2 regions of the Rhodoferax sp. GW822-FHT04A08 genome follow, and region 1 is predicted to be linked to the other one. Evidence: riboswitches for the same ligand, from Rfam matches in the RefSeq annotation. Region 1 holds a riboswitch; the other holds the start of a gene.
What was found. A riboswitch is a leader RNA that binds a small molecule or an ion and turns the genes downstream of it on or off. The one in region 1 is predicted to bind cobalamin.

Region 1 (7,553 bases):
CTTCAATACGCCACTAGGAGGGGTGATGTTTGCCATAGAAGAGTTGTCGAGGAGGCCCGAGCAGCGTAGCAATGGTTTGGTCCTTGCCGCTATTGTTTTCAGTGGCCTGATGGCCGTTTCCATCTACGGTAATGCAACTTACTTTGGGGTCATTCGAATTGATGGCTGGAGTACTGCTTTGATCTGGCCAGGACTGGTCATTGCCGTGGTGAGCGGAGTGCTGGGGGGTATCTTTTCCAGACTCATGCTCACCTCCATGACACCGAACGCAAAGGGTTGGTGCATGAATCTACGAAGAAACCGGCCCATTGCCTTTGCCGGTTTGTGTGCGCTGCTGATTGCCCTTATGGGTGTGACCAGCGATGGTTCCATCTTTGGCAGTGGATATATGCACACGCGTCAGCTGTTGGAGTCCGGCACGGAAACCTTCGACTTATTTGTGCCGTTCAAGTTCCTTGCAACTTGGCTGACCACATGGTCAGGTGTTCCGGGGGGGATTTTTGCCCCATCTCTGGCCATTGGAGGCTCCCTTGGACAAGAGGTGTCGCAATGGCTTGGCGTTGCCAGTACGCCCGCATACATTGCGCTGGGCATGGCCGGCTTTCTTGCCGCAGTGACGCAAGCCCCGCTGACTGCTTTCATCATTGTGATGGAAATGGTGGACGGACATGCCTTGGTGCTGAGCCTGATGACCTGTGCATTCGTTGCATGCGGAGTCTCAAGATTCATCAGTGTCCCCTTGTACCCCGGTCTTGCGCTGCTACAACTCAAGCGTTTGCCGGCGCAGAGCCAAGGCATTGATCGCAATTGAGGTGAGCCCTATTGGGGAACCAACACAGGCATATCTCTGTACAGCGACGGGAACGTGCTCTTCAGGTTTTCCACTTTGGGTAGGTCAAAACGCACAATGTACGGCGATTCGGGATGCGCGGTGGCGTAGTTCTGGTGGTAGCGCTCTGCCGGGTAGAACCCGTCCAGCCGGTTTACCGTGGTGACAATCTTTTGCTCAAACACCTTTGCTGAATCAAGCTGGTCGATGTATCGCTGAGCCAGGGATTTCTGCCTGTCATCGCGGTAGAAGATCGCCGACCGGTATTGGCTTCCCACGTCTGGATATTGGCGGTTCCATTGTGTCGGATCGTGGGCCACCGAAAAGTAGATCTGCAGCAGTTGTGCATAGCTCACTTGTTGGGGGTCAAAAGTAACTTGCACGGCTTCGGCGTGACCCGTGCCACCGCCGCTGACTGTTTCATAGTCTGCTTGGGATGCCTTCCCTCCGGCATAGCCCGACACCGCGTTGAGAACGCCTTTGGTGTGCTGGAACACTGCCTGTATTCCCCAAAAGCAACCTCCCGCAAAAACAACCGAGTCCTGCATCGCCCCAGTGCCCACGGGACTGGAAATGATTTCCTGGTTCGGTGGCGGCAGTGACCTGGCCTTATCCGCCTTGGCAGCAGGCCCCAGGTACAGCATGGTCAGCAACAGGAACACGGTAATGGCCAGAAACGGCCAATTGCCCGTTCTAGCTGACTGCGCGGAAGGATTGGGTATTTGCTTCGACATGGCACTTCCTCCTGGATAGGCGTAGGGCGACTGGTGACCCTACAAGGTTTTGGTCGTGAAACTCAGGCGTCTCTTACAGCCTCTTGCATGTTCGCCCTCCAACCTCAGCATAGACAACAAACCATAGAAGCACTCGCAGCGCAGTTTCTGGCGTTCATGCCAGCAAAAAAATCAGAATGCCTGTAAGAAGTCGGCCTCCTGCCGGACTAACGCCCAACAACGCTCGGAACTTACGCAATGACGACAACTTCTACCCAGGCATCCATGAAAGGTCGCCCATGACCCCCGCCACGGAAGTCATCCATCCGGTGTGGCTTCGCGTCACGCACTGGACCAATGCACTTGCCGTGCTGGTACTGGTTGCCAGCGGCTGGAAGATCTACGACGCAACCGCCTTTCTGGGATTTGCGATTCCCGGCACGCTCACGCTGGGTGGCTGGCTGGGCGGCGCACTGCTGTGGCACTTTGCAGCCATGTGGGTTCTGGCCGCAAACGGTGTGGTGTACCTGCTGCTCAACGGCTTTACAAAGCGGTTTGCGCGGCGGTTCTTTCCGCTGTCCTTCTCGGCCCTGCTGGGAGACTTGGCTGCTGCTTTGAGAGGGCAGCTGGTGCACGCAGACCCGCGCCACTACAACACCGTCCAGCGCGTTGCCTACCTGTTTGTGATGCTGGACAGCATGGTGCTGGTGCTATCCGGCCTGGTGCTCTGGAAGTCCGTCCAATTTCCGCTGTTGCGCACCTTGCTCGGCGGTTACGAAGGGGCGCGGCTGGTTCACTTTGTTGCGATGTCCGGCCTCGTATGTTTCATTGTGGTTCATCTGGCGATGGTCGCGCTGGTACCCCGCACCCTGATCGCCATGGTTCGCGGTCGCTAGGAGACAAGCACATGAAAATCCGAGTCCCTTCCGTCTTGTCTGTGGATGGCAAAGCCGCCCTTCAGGAGGCCGTTGATCGACTGGCACACGCCAACCCATCCATGGACGCCTCCAGGCGAAACTTCTTGCGTCGAACCATGACGTTGGGCGGCCTGAGCATGCTCACCGGCTGCACGCTGGTCGACGAGGACAGTGTGGAGACCGCACTCACGCGCATCTCACGCCTCAATGACAAGGCACAGGCTTGGCTGTTCGACCCCAATCGGCTGGCGCCCACGTATCCGGATTCCATGATCACGCGGCCGTTTCCCTTCAATGCCTTCTATGGCGAAGACGAAGTGCGTGCCATCGACGGAGACAGCTTCCGCCTGGAGGTCACAGGCCTGGTGGCGGACAAACGCAGCTGGACCTTGCCCGAGTTGCGTGCAATGCCGCAGATCGATCAGGTGACCCGCCACATTTGCGTGGAAGGTTGGAGCGCCATCGGCAAATGGGGTGGTGTGTCCTTCGCGGCCTTCTTGCGACGCGTGGGCGCAGACCTCAGCGCAAAGTATGTCGGGTTCAAGTGCGCTGACGACTACTACACCAGCATCGACATGCCCACGGCCCTGCATCCCCAGACTACCCTGGCGCTGACCTATGACGGACAGACTCTGCCCGCCAAGTATGGCTACCCCATGAAGCTGCGCATACCTACCAAGCTTGGCTACAAGAACCCCAAGCACATCCAAGCGATTTTTGTCACGAATACCTACCCTGGCGGTTACTGGGAAGACCAAGGGTACAACTGGTTCGGAGGAAGCTGAGTCCGCTCGGCTTGTTCCAAACATCGGCACTTTTGCCACATACATCACTCTGTGAATTGAAGGAAAAAACCATGAACAAACTGACCGCAACCATCCTGTCCGCCTGCATGCTGATCGCCACAAGCGGTGCCATGGCCGCTGACGAAATGAAGAAGGACGCCATGGGCAAGGATGCCATGACCAAGGACTGCATGAAAAAGGACTCCATGGGCAAAGACGCCATGGGCAAGGACTGCATGAAGAAGGACACCATGGGCAAAGACGCCATGAAGAAGGATGCCATGGGCAAGGACGAGATGAAGAAATAAGTCGTATCGTTGGTGCCGCAGCCGATGCCAACGGCCCAGCAATGGGCCAGGCGCATCGCGGTGCGGGCACTGATGCGGTCCGCTACGCAGGTAACTTCTATCGTGTCTTTATCAGCACTCTCCGGCACTTCGTCCATCGGGCCTGGCAACGGTGGGGGCGGCGCACCGGTCGCACTGCAAGCCAAACTGGCCCAATGCGAAAGACAGTTGGGCGACTGGCAAGCGTGCCCCTCGGGAAAAACCCCCGAAGGAAAACGCATCATCGAGAACCTGCAGTCTCAAATCAGAAACATCGAATCCCGCATGGCAGACGCGGACAGCGTGAATGCACGCTCGCCGTCAACTGGTTCGTCCGGTTCAGCGCTTTCGTCAGCACCGGTCGCTGCTCGGCCTGTGGGTCTTGGCGCCATCGGTGGTCTGGTAGACGTATTTGCCTGACCGCAACGCGCCCTTATGAGCAGGAAAGGCTGACCGCCTGCAGGGTTTCACCGGTCTGGATGTCGGAGACAACCAGGTTGATTTGGCGGGGGTGATCCGCCTGCGCGGGGATTGCATAAAACGTCAGCGTCTGGGCTCCCTCGTAGCGACCTACGGGCGCGTACTGCCGGACGACAAAGTCATGCTTCAGATACTCACCCGCGTTCTCACCTGCCTTGACGTGTGAGCTGTAGTTGTGCTCGGTGGTGGTCCAGTATGCGGTCCACGGGCCCGAACCTGCCACAGGGGTTACGCGTGCTTCAAAAGCGTTGGCGCGTGTACCGCCTTGCAAGTGAATCGTTGCCTTTGCGCTTGCGTTGAAATCGACGGCCTGCAAGGATTGCCTCCAGTTGGCCCAGTCACGCCCGTTGCGCACCAGTTGGGGGGTGTAGATGCCGCTCAATCGATTGGCGAATGCAATTTCCCTCTGGCGTACGGTGAATGCGGGATTGGCAAACGGATCCTTCCAGCCGATGTAGTCCCAATAGGCAACGTGGAAGGCCTGTGCCACCACGGGCTTGCCTTTCATGGTGGATAGCCATTGGTCTGCTGGTGGGCAGGAGCTGCAGCCCTCCGACGTGTAGAGCTCAATCACCGGGGTCAGTCGATCACCGGAGGTGACCTCACACGACGTGGGTGCAGCCCATGCCACGGCAGAGATCACCGCTGAAGAAAACCACAAGGCCAAGGGCCTGAAAGTAGGGAGGTGCATATGGAAAACATAGTTGGTGGAGATGCTCATTGGTCGGCCAACGCCTGCATTTCTTACTCGCATAACTACGTATAGCTAGCTATGTTTTTGTATGCATACATGGAAGTGGTCTTGCCATGCAATGCGAAAAAAAGAGCGCCATTGCAAAAAATGTTCTGCTAACATCCGCCCACGTTAAAGGTGTTCCCTGACTGTTCAGTTGAGGGAATTAAACGGGAAGTCGGTGCGTTGGTTCCATACAGGGGCCAACAATCCCAACGCTGCCCCCGCAACGGTAAGTGAGAGAAGCTTGGTACGACAGCCACTGTGCGAAAGCATGGGAAGGCACCAAGTAGGTGATGCAAATCTCCGCTCACGAGCCCGGAAACCGGCCTGTAACGCATACGTGCGGCATTGCGGTGGGCGATGTGGGCTGGTTGCAGGTGCTGGTGCACCGCTGCTGTCTCTCATTCTTTCTCCAACGTGTTCGCGTTTTGCATCTTGTACGCGGGTGTGCGTCTGGAGAGTTGGAATGAATATCCATTGGGCGTGCCTGCCATGAGCGGCACTGTCTGGTTTGTGGGCGCCGGTCCGGGTGACCCGGATCTGATCACGGTCAAGGGCCGCGACCTGGTCGCGCGCGCCGGTGCCATCCTCTATGCGGGTTCGCTGGTGAGTGCTGCGGCCTTGCGCTGGGCCGCGCCCGACTGCGTGGTGGCCGACAGCAAGGACATGACGCTGGAGCAGATGTCGGACTGGTTGATTGCGCATGCCAGCCGCTGCGACACCGTGGTGCGTCTGCAGACCGGCGACCCCGGCTTGTATGGCGCCTTGATTGAGCTGGTGCAGCCGCTGGACGCCGCGGGTGTGCCGGTGCAGGTGGTGCCCGGTGTGTCATCGGCGATGGCGTCTGCTGCCGCAGCGGTGGAGAGCCTGACGCTGCCGGAGGTCACCCAGACCATGATCTTCACCCGCGTGGAAGGCCGCACGCCCATGCCCGATGGTGAGTCGCTGGAAGAGCTGGCGGCGCACCACTGCACGCTCTGCATATTTTTGAGCATCACCCTCATGGGCAAGGTCACTGCATCGCTGCGTGCGGCGGGCTGGTCGGAAGACGCACCCATCGTCGTGGTGCACAAGGCCAGCTGGCCAGGTGAAGAACAAATCGTGCGCGGCACGCTGGCCACCATCCAGGCCCTGTGCCGCGAGGCCAAGATCGTCAGCCAGTCCATGATCATTGCAAGCCCCACGCTGGGCGCGCGCCACTGGACCACGCTGGCCAAGTCCAAGCTGTACGACGCCAGCTTCACGCACCGCTTTCGCCGCGCCAGTGTGCCCAGCGCAGCACTGGCCGCAGACCCTCACGCATCTTCCATGAAGGAACTCCCATGAACACAGAAACCATACTCTTGGTGGGCCACGGCTCGCGCGAACCCTCTGGCAACGAAGAGATCGAGGCCTTTGCCGAACAGTGGCGCGCGCGCAAGCCGGGCTGGCGCATCGAGGTCTGCTTCATCGAGTTCTCAGAGATCACCTTGAGCGAGGGGCTGCGCCGCGCGGCGCAGGGTGCCACGCGCGTGTTTGTGGTGCCGCTCATCCTCAACGCGGCGGGCCATGTGAAGATGGATATTCCGCAGGCCATAGACGGTGCGCGGCTCAAGTTTCCGGGTGTGCATTTTTCTTACGCGCCGCACCTGAGCGCATGTGACCCGATCCTGCAGATACTGCGCCGCCGTCTCAAGGACGCCATGCAGACGCTGGACATGCCCGACCCCACCAGCACCGGTGTGGTGGTGCTGGGCCGCGGCTCGTCGGATAGGCAAGCCAATGGCGACATGGCCAAGATGGCGCGCTGGCTGATGGAAGAGACGGACCACGAGCTGGTGGACCTGGCCTTTACCGGCATCACCTATCCCCGCCTGGAAAAGGTGGTGCAGCGCCAGAGCCTCTTGGGCATGAAGCAGGTCGTGGTGATTCCCTACTATCTGTTCAACGGCACGCTGGTGGAACGCATTACCAGGCAGGTGGAAAACCTGAGGGCGCAGTACCCCACGCTGCGGCTGATCTCCACAAAATATTTTGGTTTTGAGCGCGAGGTATTTGAACTGCTGGAAGAGCGCGTGCAGGCACTGCGACAGGGCGCGCCCATCCAGCTCATGCCTTGCGATGGCTGCAAGTACCGCAGCTTTGCCGAGGAGCACGGCATGGGCGGCCACCACCACGACGACACGTTGCCGCACGACCATGCACATGATCACGCCCACCCGCATGCCCACGGACACGCTGCGACCGGAGCCCACGCATGAGCGGGACCAACACCAACGTGGTGACCGAGCAGCTCACCGCTGCAGGCCGCGCCATCGAGCACGACTCCTTTGCGGTGATCGACCGCGAGGTGCAATCGCACAACTACAGGCCCGAGCAGTGGCCGGTGGTGCGCCGCATGATCCACGCCAACGCCGACTTTGACTTCAACGGATTGACCGAGTTCCACCCGGTTGCGGTGGGAGCTGCGATCAAGGCCATTCGTTCGCGCACCACGCGGGTGGTGGCCGATGTGGAGATGATTTGCGTGGGTCTGTCGGCGCCGCGGCTGCAGCACTTTGGCATCACTACACACCACTTCATCAGCGACCCGGATGTGATCGACGCGGCTGCCCTGGAGGGCACCACGCGCGCCGTGCAGGCCATGCGCAAGGCCCACCGGCAAGGGCTGCTGGACGGCGCCATCGTGGGTATTGGCAATGCGCCCACGGCCTTGATTGAAGTCGTGCGGCTCATTGAAGAAGAGGACGCCAACCCGGCGTTGGTAGTGGGCATGCCGGTGGGCTTT
Region 2 (7,553 bases), on a different contig from region 1:
GAACACTTTGGGTCGTCGCGCCCCCTGCGCCAGGCGCTCAGCCACCGTGTGCCGCATGGCCTGCAGATCGGCTTGCATGGCGTGGACGCGCTGCAGCCCCTGTTCGGACTGACCGACCATGGCAGCCACTTGGAACAGCATGGAAAAGATTTCGGACACACTGCGCTGGTTGAAAATGGTGACCTGCACACCCTGGCGTACCAGTGCCGATGCAATGTCGGCCTGCAGGTCCGAAAAGCCGAATACGCAGTCCGGCTTCAGCTCCAGAATCTTGTCAATCTTGGCGCTCAGAAAAGCGCTGACCTTGGGTTTTTCCTCACGCGCGCGGCGTGGGCGCACGGTGTAGCCGGAGATGCCCACGATGCGCTGCTCCTGCCCCAGCAGGTACAGCCATTCGGTAGTCTCCTCGGTCAGGCAGACGATGCGCTGTGGCCCCAGGGCAAAGTCCAACGGGGTCGCGCTCATGTGCCCACCCCCGTCGGAAGGAACAGCGATGCCGCGGCCGTCGGTGAAGAAGGAAACCACGCATGGAAGTAGCTGGCGCGCACCGCACCGTGCTGCCACAGCGCCTCTCCGGCCTGGGGCGATGGCTCGGTTTGCGGGCGTGCAGTACGTGCCACGGGCTGCAGCGTGGTCTCTGTGGTGGAATAGTGAAAGGTATGGCCGCGTAGCAAGCCGCCGGGCAGCTCCAGTTGCTGCGGGCCCAGGGCCGCCAACCGCGCATGCATGGTGACTTCTCCAGGCAGCAGGCCCCATAGCGCGTGGGTGAGGCCATCCGTGGTCACCAGCGTCTCAAACAGCGCCATCATGCCCCCGCATTCGGCCCACACCGGTTTGGCCGCCGCGATGTGTTGGGCCAGGCTGCTGCGGGTTTGCGCACTTCCAGCGATGCGGTCGGCGTGCAACTCCGGATAGCCACCGGGCAGCCACACGGCGTCGCAATCGGGCACCGCTTCATTGGCCAATGGCGAGAAGAAGCGCAGCGTTGCGCCCATGGACTGCAGGCAATCCAGGTTGGCTGTGTAGATAAAGCAGAACGCTGCATCGCGCGCGATGGCAATGGTCTTGCCCGCCAGCAACGCGGGCACTGCACGGGCGTCGTGCAGCAGAGGGAACTCGGTATCCCAGCGCTGCAGGTCCTGCAGGCTCATCTGCCCCAGTGGCGTGTCCTGCAGCGCGTCTGCCGCAGCATCCAGCCGGGCCATGGCATCAGGCACTTCGCTGGCCACCGTGAGACCCAGGTGGCGCTCCGGCAGCGTCATATCGGCATTGCGCATGACCGCGCCCAGCCAGTTGCGGGCCTCGGGAATGGCGTTGCGCAGCATGTAGGCGTGGCCCGTGCTGGCAACGCGATTGGCCAGTACGCCTGCCCATGGCAAGTCCTTGCGGTAGTGCTGCAGACCAAACGCCAGTGCGCCAAAAGTACCTGCCATGGCGGAAGCATCCACCACGGCCAGCACATGCAAACCAAAGCGCTGCGCCAGATCGGCCGCACTGGGCTCACCGTCGTACAGACCCATGACACCTTCGACGATGATCAGATCGGCCTCATGTGCCGCCGCCGTCAGCCGCGCCTGGCAATCCTCCTCACCTGTCATCCACAAATCGAGCTGGTAGACCGGCGCCCCGCTGGCCAGTGTGTGCCAGTAGGGATCAAGAAAATCAGGCCCGCATTTGAAAACCCGTACCCGCCGCCCCTGCCGCGCATGCAGACGCGCCAGGGCCGAGGTGATGGTGGTCTTGCCCTGGCCCGAGGCCGGGGCGGCAACCAGGATGGCGGGGCAGCGGGTAGAAGGCATCAAAACTTCAGCTTCGCAGTTGCAGTGACGGCACGACCTGCTTCCGGATAGATGGAAGTCGTCACGCCAGCGGCGGTACAACCATAGGCCTGGGTGTAGTACTTGGTATCTCCCAGGTTGCTGACGCCCAAAGCAAACTCAGCCGACTTCATGGAGTAGGAGTAACGCGCGTCGACCGTGGTGTACGACGGCATGGTGCACTTGTTGGCAAAGTCGGGGCTTTGCGACGAAACCCAGTTGACACCAAAGTTCAACAGATGGCCGGCCGCAACCTTCCAGTCCAGGCCCAGACCGGCGGTATGTGCAGGCACCAGGGCAACGTCCTTGTCGGCGTACTGGCCGGACACAAAACGGGCCTGGCGCGCTGCCGCATTCACGCGCAGTGCGACGGATGTGCTGATATCGTGACGGCCTTCAAACTCGACGCCTTCCCTGCGGGTGGGATCAAAATTGACATTGGCGCCGTCGTAGCCAAATACGGAATTGGGTCCGATGGCGGTGCCGTCGTAGCCGATCTCGTTGTTCAGATCGCTGCGGTACCAACGCAGTTCCGCGCGGCCCTTGGCATATTGCCAACGCGCACCCAGTTCCACGTCTTTGGAGGTCTGTGGCTTGAGTGAAGTGCCGGGAGTCACAAAATTGATCTCGTCCACGTTGGCAAAGCGAAAGCTCTGGCCCGTACGGCCATAGACGTGAACGCCCTGCCCCAGATCCTGCGTGAGCCCCACATCCCAGGCAGTTTGCGAGTCATCCACGCCCGTGGCAACCCCGTCGCGTGTCTTCTTGACAGTCTCATTGCGCACGCCCAGGCTCAGCCGCGTTCCCGAGGGCAGGTAACTTATATCGTCGGTAATGTAGATGGCGTTGGACTGCGATCTGGCTTTGGATGGGGCGAGATCGTCGTACTTCCAGTCGCCCATGTCCGCACCCACGGTGAAGACATTGGCAAACGTCTCACCCTTGCGTTCGTTGCGCGCACGCAGGTTGGCACTTATGGCGTCCACATTTGCATCGGAGTAGTAACTCGGGCTGTAGTAGGCCTGCTTCTTGTTGCGCTCGCCATAGTCAAACCCCAGCTTCCAGTCCTCCAGGATGGCTTCTGCAAACACACCATAGACCTCGCTCTTGATCTGACCATAGTTCACCATGGACTTTGCAGTGTGCGGATCGGCGTCATATTGGGCCGCCGTGAGTGATCCTGGCAATCCGCTGTGCAACAGGTTGCGCGCAGCCTGGGCTCCCACACGCAACCAGTCGTTGGACCATTGCACCGTAGCGTCCAGATTGTTGTTGGTGGACGCAAAATTGTCCCGGTGACCGTCGGATTTGCGCTCGGAGCCCGCTACATCCAGCGAAACGGCTCCAGCCGCCACCGTTGCGCTGGTACGAAGTTCCTGCAACCCATAGCTGCCCGTGGATGCGGATACCACTGCCGCATTGTGACGCTCCACGCCCTGGCCTGCCTTGGTGCTGATCAGAATGGCGCCGCCGGTTGCGCCTTCGCCGTACATCACGGCCGCATTGCCCCGGATGACCTCGATTCTTTGCACGGACTCAATCGGGATGATTCCCATATTGGTTCCCGACAGATCCTGTTCGTTGAGTCTGCGTCCATCCAAGATCACAACCTGGTTGCTGTCCGACGTCTGACCGAAACCACGCAGATCAACAGCGTAATTGTTGCCACCGCTGGTGTCCAGACGCCCGGGCACGCCCAGAATCTTCATGATGGCCTCGCTCACCGAGGTGGCTCCGGATGCTTCGATTTCCTGGGCGGTGATCACGCTCACTCCATAGGGAAGTGCATCCACCGATTCCGAAAAGCGGCTGGCAGTGACGACCACTTCCCTGAGAAGGTTGACGGATTGCGCCTCTGCGCCCATGGAATACGCTGCACACAGGGCAACACCAAGCACGCTGACACGTGCACCCAAAACTCTAGACTTCATATTGAAAACAACCCGACTGAATACCCTTGCTGTCTTCCCCGACGGCGTATGGGCGTAAAAGGTCGCACCAACGTGCAACCACCTGGTTGGCCGGTATCCGGGCTGATGGAACGACCCTCATCGCCTTCCCGGACACGTGTTCAAGTGTCCAGTGGCTGTGATGAAAGCTGCGTCGGAGGACGCGTCCACTTACCGTTGCGGGGGCAGCGCAGGTTAGGCTGACCTGAATAGGTCCGGCCCTCCTGCTTCCCGTTGAACTGCGGCGTGTGAACCACACCGCGAGCACCAACGAAAGCATTTTAGCCTGAGGCCCTCGCGCCAAACCCTACAATGCGACTTCTATGGTGAACAACGCGACACCCATGTCGAAACCGTCTCAAGTCGACCAAATTGCCGAGCGTGTGGAACGTTTGCTGCTGCGCTATGCCGAGGTGCAGCGCACCAACGCCCTGCTTGCCAGGCAGCTCGAACTCCTCACGCAGGAACGAGACTCCCTCAAGTCCCGTCTGAGCGCGGCCCGAGCGCGGGTGGATGCGCTGCTGGAGCGATTGCCGGAATCCACTGCACAGAAGGATGCGCCATGAACCAGCTGGAAGTGCAGATCATGGGCCAAAGCTATTTGCTGGGCTGTCCCGAAGGCGGTGAAGAGCGTCTGCGCGAAGCCGTGCAGCGGGTGGACGAAGCCATGTGCAAGATCCGAGATGCAGGCAAGGTGCGTGCGCGTGACCGCATTGCCGTGCTGGCAGCACTGAATCTGGCATTCGATCTTTCCGACAAGGGTGCTGTGGAATCCGTGGCCGTAGAAGCGGCAGCTGCGCCCTCGCAACCGGCCTCAGCTTCCGAAGACAATGCCGTGCTGCAGTCCCTGCTGACCCGCCTGGACGACGCCTTGAGCGAAGACGGCCAGCTGCTCTGAATCTTTTTGCAGCCAATCGCAGGGTGCCTGGCACGCGGCTGAAAGCTGCGCCTACAATGGAGTGGTCTGCGAAGCTCGCCGGGCTTTATATTTCCTTGAACCAATGCTCATTGAGCCTGGGCTTGGAACATTGCCACTCCAGCGTGATCATCTCGCGTCAGATGAACCCAAGGTTTGTGCTGACCTCGCCCACCTGAACCCCGGTTCAGGATGCCGGTCCGGTGGCATTCGCAGACACCTTATTCAACCCCCTTGCATGACGCTGGAACCCCAACTGATTTTCGAGCTGGCCATGCTGGGGCTCGCAGGTGGCTTTCTGGCCGGGCTGCTGGGAATCGGCGGCGGCATGGTGCTGGCTCCCTTCATCACCATCATCCTGTCCACGCGCGGCATCAGTGCCGACCTGGCGGTGAAGATGGCCATCGCCACCTCCATGTCCACCATCGTTTTCACCTCGCTCTCCAGCATGCGTGCGCATCACCAGCGTGGCTCGGTGCGCTGGGACATTGCGCGCGGTCTGGCACCGGGCATTGTGCTGGGCGGCATCGTGGGAAGCCTGGGTATTTTTGCCTTGCTCAAGGGAACGACGCTGGCACTCATCTTTGCGGCCTTCATCAGTTTCTCGGCGACCCAGATGTTTCTGGACAAGAAGCCCAAGCCCGGACGGACTATTCCAGGCATGGCAGGACTGCTGGGAACTGGGGCAACCATCGGTCTGGTGTCCGGGTTGGTGGGGGCCGGAGGTGGCTTCATCAGCGTGCCGTTCATGGTGGCCCACAACGTCGCCATCATCAACGCCGTGTCCACCAGCGCGGCACTGGGCTTCCCCATTGCAATAGCCAATGCAGCAGGATATGCAGTGGGTGGACAGGGAGTCAGCGGACTGCCGCCCTGGTCACTGGGTTACATCTGGCTACCCGCACTGGCGGTCATCGCCAGTTGCAGCGTGCTCACGGCCCCCCTGGGCGCCGCGCTGGCACACCGCCTGCCCGTGGTACAACTCAAGCGCATCTTTGCGCTGGTGCTCTACCTGCTGGCAGCGTACATGCTGTGGAAGGGCCTGCACGGCTGAGCGCTACGGATTGAGCGCTGCGGCCTCACTGTCGAGTGCGGGTTCGTAAAAGTAGCAGATGCGTTGGCGTGGCTGCAGATAGTCCAGCGCTGTGGCCGGCAAGCTCGAAGGCTTGAGGCTTCTGCGAATGCTGGTGTTGGGCGCCAGCTCGAGATCCAGTACCGCGGCCTGATGCCGTGGGACTGTTGGTTCATGCACCAAGATGCGGGGTTTGAGCGGCCGCGCCGAATTCACCGAGACCACCATGGCATGGCGCTCGTCATTGAGCTGCACTACCGAACCGGGTGGATAAACCCCCATCATGCGGATGAAGGCACTGAGCACATTGGCGTCGAAGCGTGTTTTCTGCTGGGAAAAGATGGTGGAAAGCGCTTCGTGTGGCGTCATGGCCGCACTGAGCTTGCCCGGATTGCATAGGCCGTCATAGCGGTTGACCAGCGCCAGTATGCGCGCATTGAGCGTCATCGCATCACCCTTGAGGTGCTGCGGAAAACCGCTGCCATCCACCATTTCATGGTGCTGCGCAATGGCCCTGACGGTGCCGGCAGACAAGCCCATATGGCGGGCCAGTTCTACGCCCTGAACTACGTGGTCCTGATAGACCTTGAGCTCGCCGGACGAGAAGTTGCTCTCCCAGCGGCGCACGCGCTCGGGCAACTTGATTTTTCCCATATCGTGCAAAAAGGCCGCCAGACCCAGTTCATCCAGCGCAGTGCCTTGTACGCCCAGGGCTTTGCCCAGGAGCAGCGATATCACCGCCACATTGACCGGGTGCATGGCACTCTTGTCACCCGCTGCCTCTGTCAGAAGGCGTATGGCCACATCACCCTGAGTCAACATTTCCGACGTCAGTGATTGCACCATGTCTTGGCAAAGTTGTGCAGCGTTCTTGGGGTCGGTCTGCAACCACTCCATCGCCTGCCGGTATTGCTGAGTGGTTTCCGTGAAGCGGCGCTCGCATTGGCCCGCCTTGAGCGCGGACTTTGTGGCGGCCGTCGCAGCCTGTGTCTTTTCCGGTGCGGGAGGCTGGAAGGAAGCGCTCAATGCCGATGCTGCGGGAGAGGGCTCCCCACTTCCAATCGGGTCACTGCGGGCAGGAACATACCGGATACGGTCCACACCCAGCGACTTCAGGGTGTCAATCTGACGCTCGGTGGTAATCTTGAAACGGCTGCTGGAAAAGGGATGGGCCAGCCATCCCAAATTGAGATCCACAAACAATCCGACGCGCAAATCGTCCAATGCAACGAAGTCGAATTCGTCTGTATTCATAAACCCAAGTATCCGTAAGGTGCCGTTTGGAATAATGTTCGGCAAATTCCCCTTGCAACCATTATGACTATGGCCAAGTGCCCCCTACGTGTTCGCAGCGCACTTTTACAAATTAAATCAGCAGGCTTTAAGAATGTCTATCAAATAGGCAACACTTGATCTGGAAACTGGTCAAAGCAATGCACCTGCTCAAGCAGCTGCAAGACCTGTGCAGCATCGCCCAGACCGCTGGCTGTGCTCATGAGCGTCGCCGTGGCACACGCCACGCCCTTGGCAAATGCCTGCACCGGGCTCTGCTGCTGTGACAGGCCCCACACCATTCCAGCGACGAAGCTGTCACCCGCTCCGACTGCGCTGTGCACTTCCACTTGCAGCGGCGGCGCGTACCAATTCCCCTGCTGCGTGACCATCAGCGCGCCCATTTCCCCCATGGAAACCACCATGATCTGCGCAGCACCGTGCTGCACCATATCCTTGGCCATATCCCGGACTTCATACAGACGGGACAAGGGTTTGTCGCAGAGGTCCCGCAATTCATGCAGGCT

Region 2: linked by a shared signal. The riboswitch ahead of AC1RMF_RS02465 (TonB-dependent receptor) and the one ahead of cobM (precorrin-4 C(11)-methyltransferase) in region 1 are both predicted to bind cobalamin.

Annotation. Positions count from the first base shown of each region.
Region 1 covers NZ_JBXAMW010000010.1:7,314-14,866, forward strand. The annotation lists gene AC1RMF_RS18115 (chloride channel protein) at 1-811, shown strand, start outside; gene msrA (peptide-methionine (S)-S-oxide reductase MsrA) at 820-1,563, opposite strand; gene AC1RMF_RS18125 (cytochrome b/b6 domain-containing protein) at 1,842-2,438, shown strand; gene AC1RMF_RS18130 (molybdopterin-dependent oxidoreductase) at 2,450-3,244, shown strand; gene AC1RMF_RS18135 (pentapeptide MXKDX repeat protein) at 3,316-3,552, shown strand; gene AC1RMF_RS18140 (hypothetical protein) at 3,655-3,990, shown strand; gene AC1RMF_RS18145 (DUF1223 domain-containing protein) at 4,004-4,741, opposite strand; cobalamin riboswitch at 4,903-5,131, shown strand; gene cobM (precorrin-4 C(11)-methyltransferase) at 5,279-6,112, shown strand; gene AC1RMF_RS18155 (sirohydrochlorin chelatase) at 6,109-7,026, shown strand; gene AC1RMF_RS18160 (precorrin-8X methylmutase) at 7,023-7,553, shown strand, end outside.
Region 2 covers NZ_JBXAMW010000001.1:523,662-531,214, reverse strand. The annotation lists gene AC1RMF_RS02475 (ABC transporter substrate-binding protein) at 1-465, opposite strand, end outside; gene AC1RMF_RS02470 (cobyrinic acid a,c-diamide synthase CobB) at 462-1,799, opposite strand; gene AC1RMF_RS02465 (TonB-dependent receptor) at 1,799-3,748, opposite strand; cobalamin riboswitch at 3,820-4,053, opposite strand; gene AC1RMF_RS02460 (DUF904 domain-containing protein) at 4,111-4,332, shown strand; gene AC1RMF_RS02455 (cell division protein ZapA) at 4,329-4,664, shown strand; gene AC1RMF_RS02450 (sulfite exporter TauE/SafE family protein) at 4,921-5,736, shown strand; gene AC1RMF_RS02445 (cyclic di-GMP phosphodiesterase) at 5,740-7,008, opposite strand; gene AC1RMF_RS02440 (1-phosphofructokinase family hexose kinase) at 7,149-7,553, opposite strand, start outside.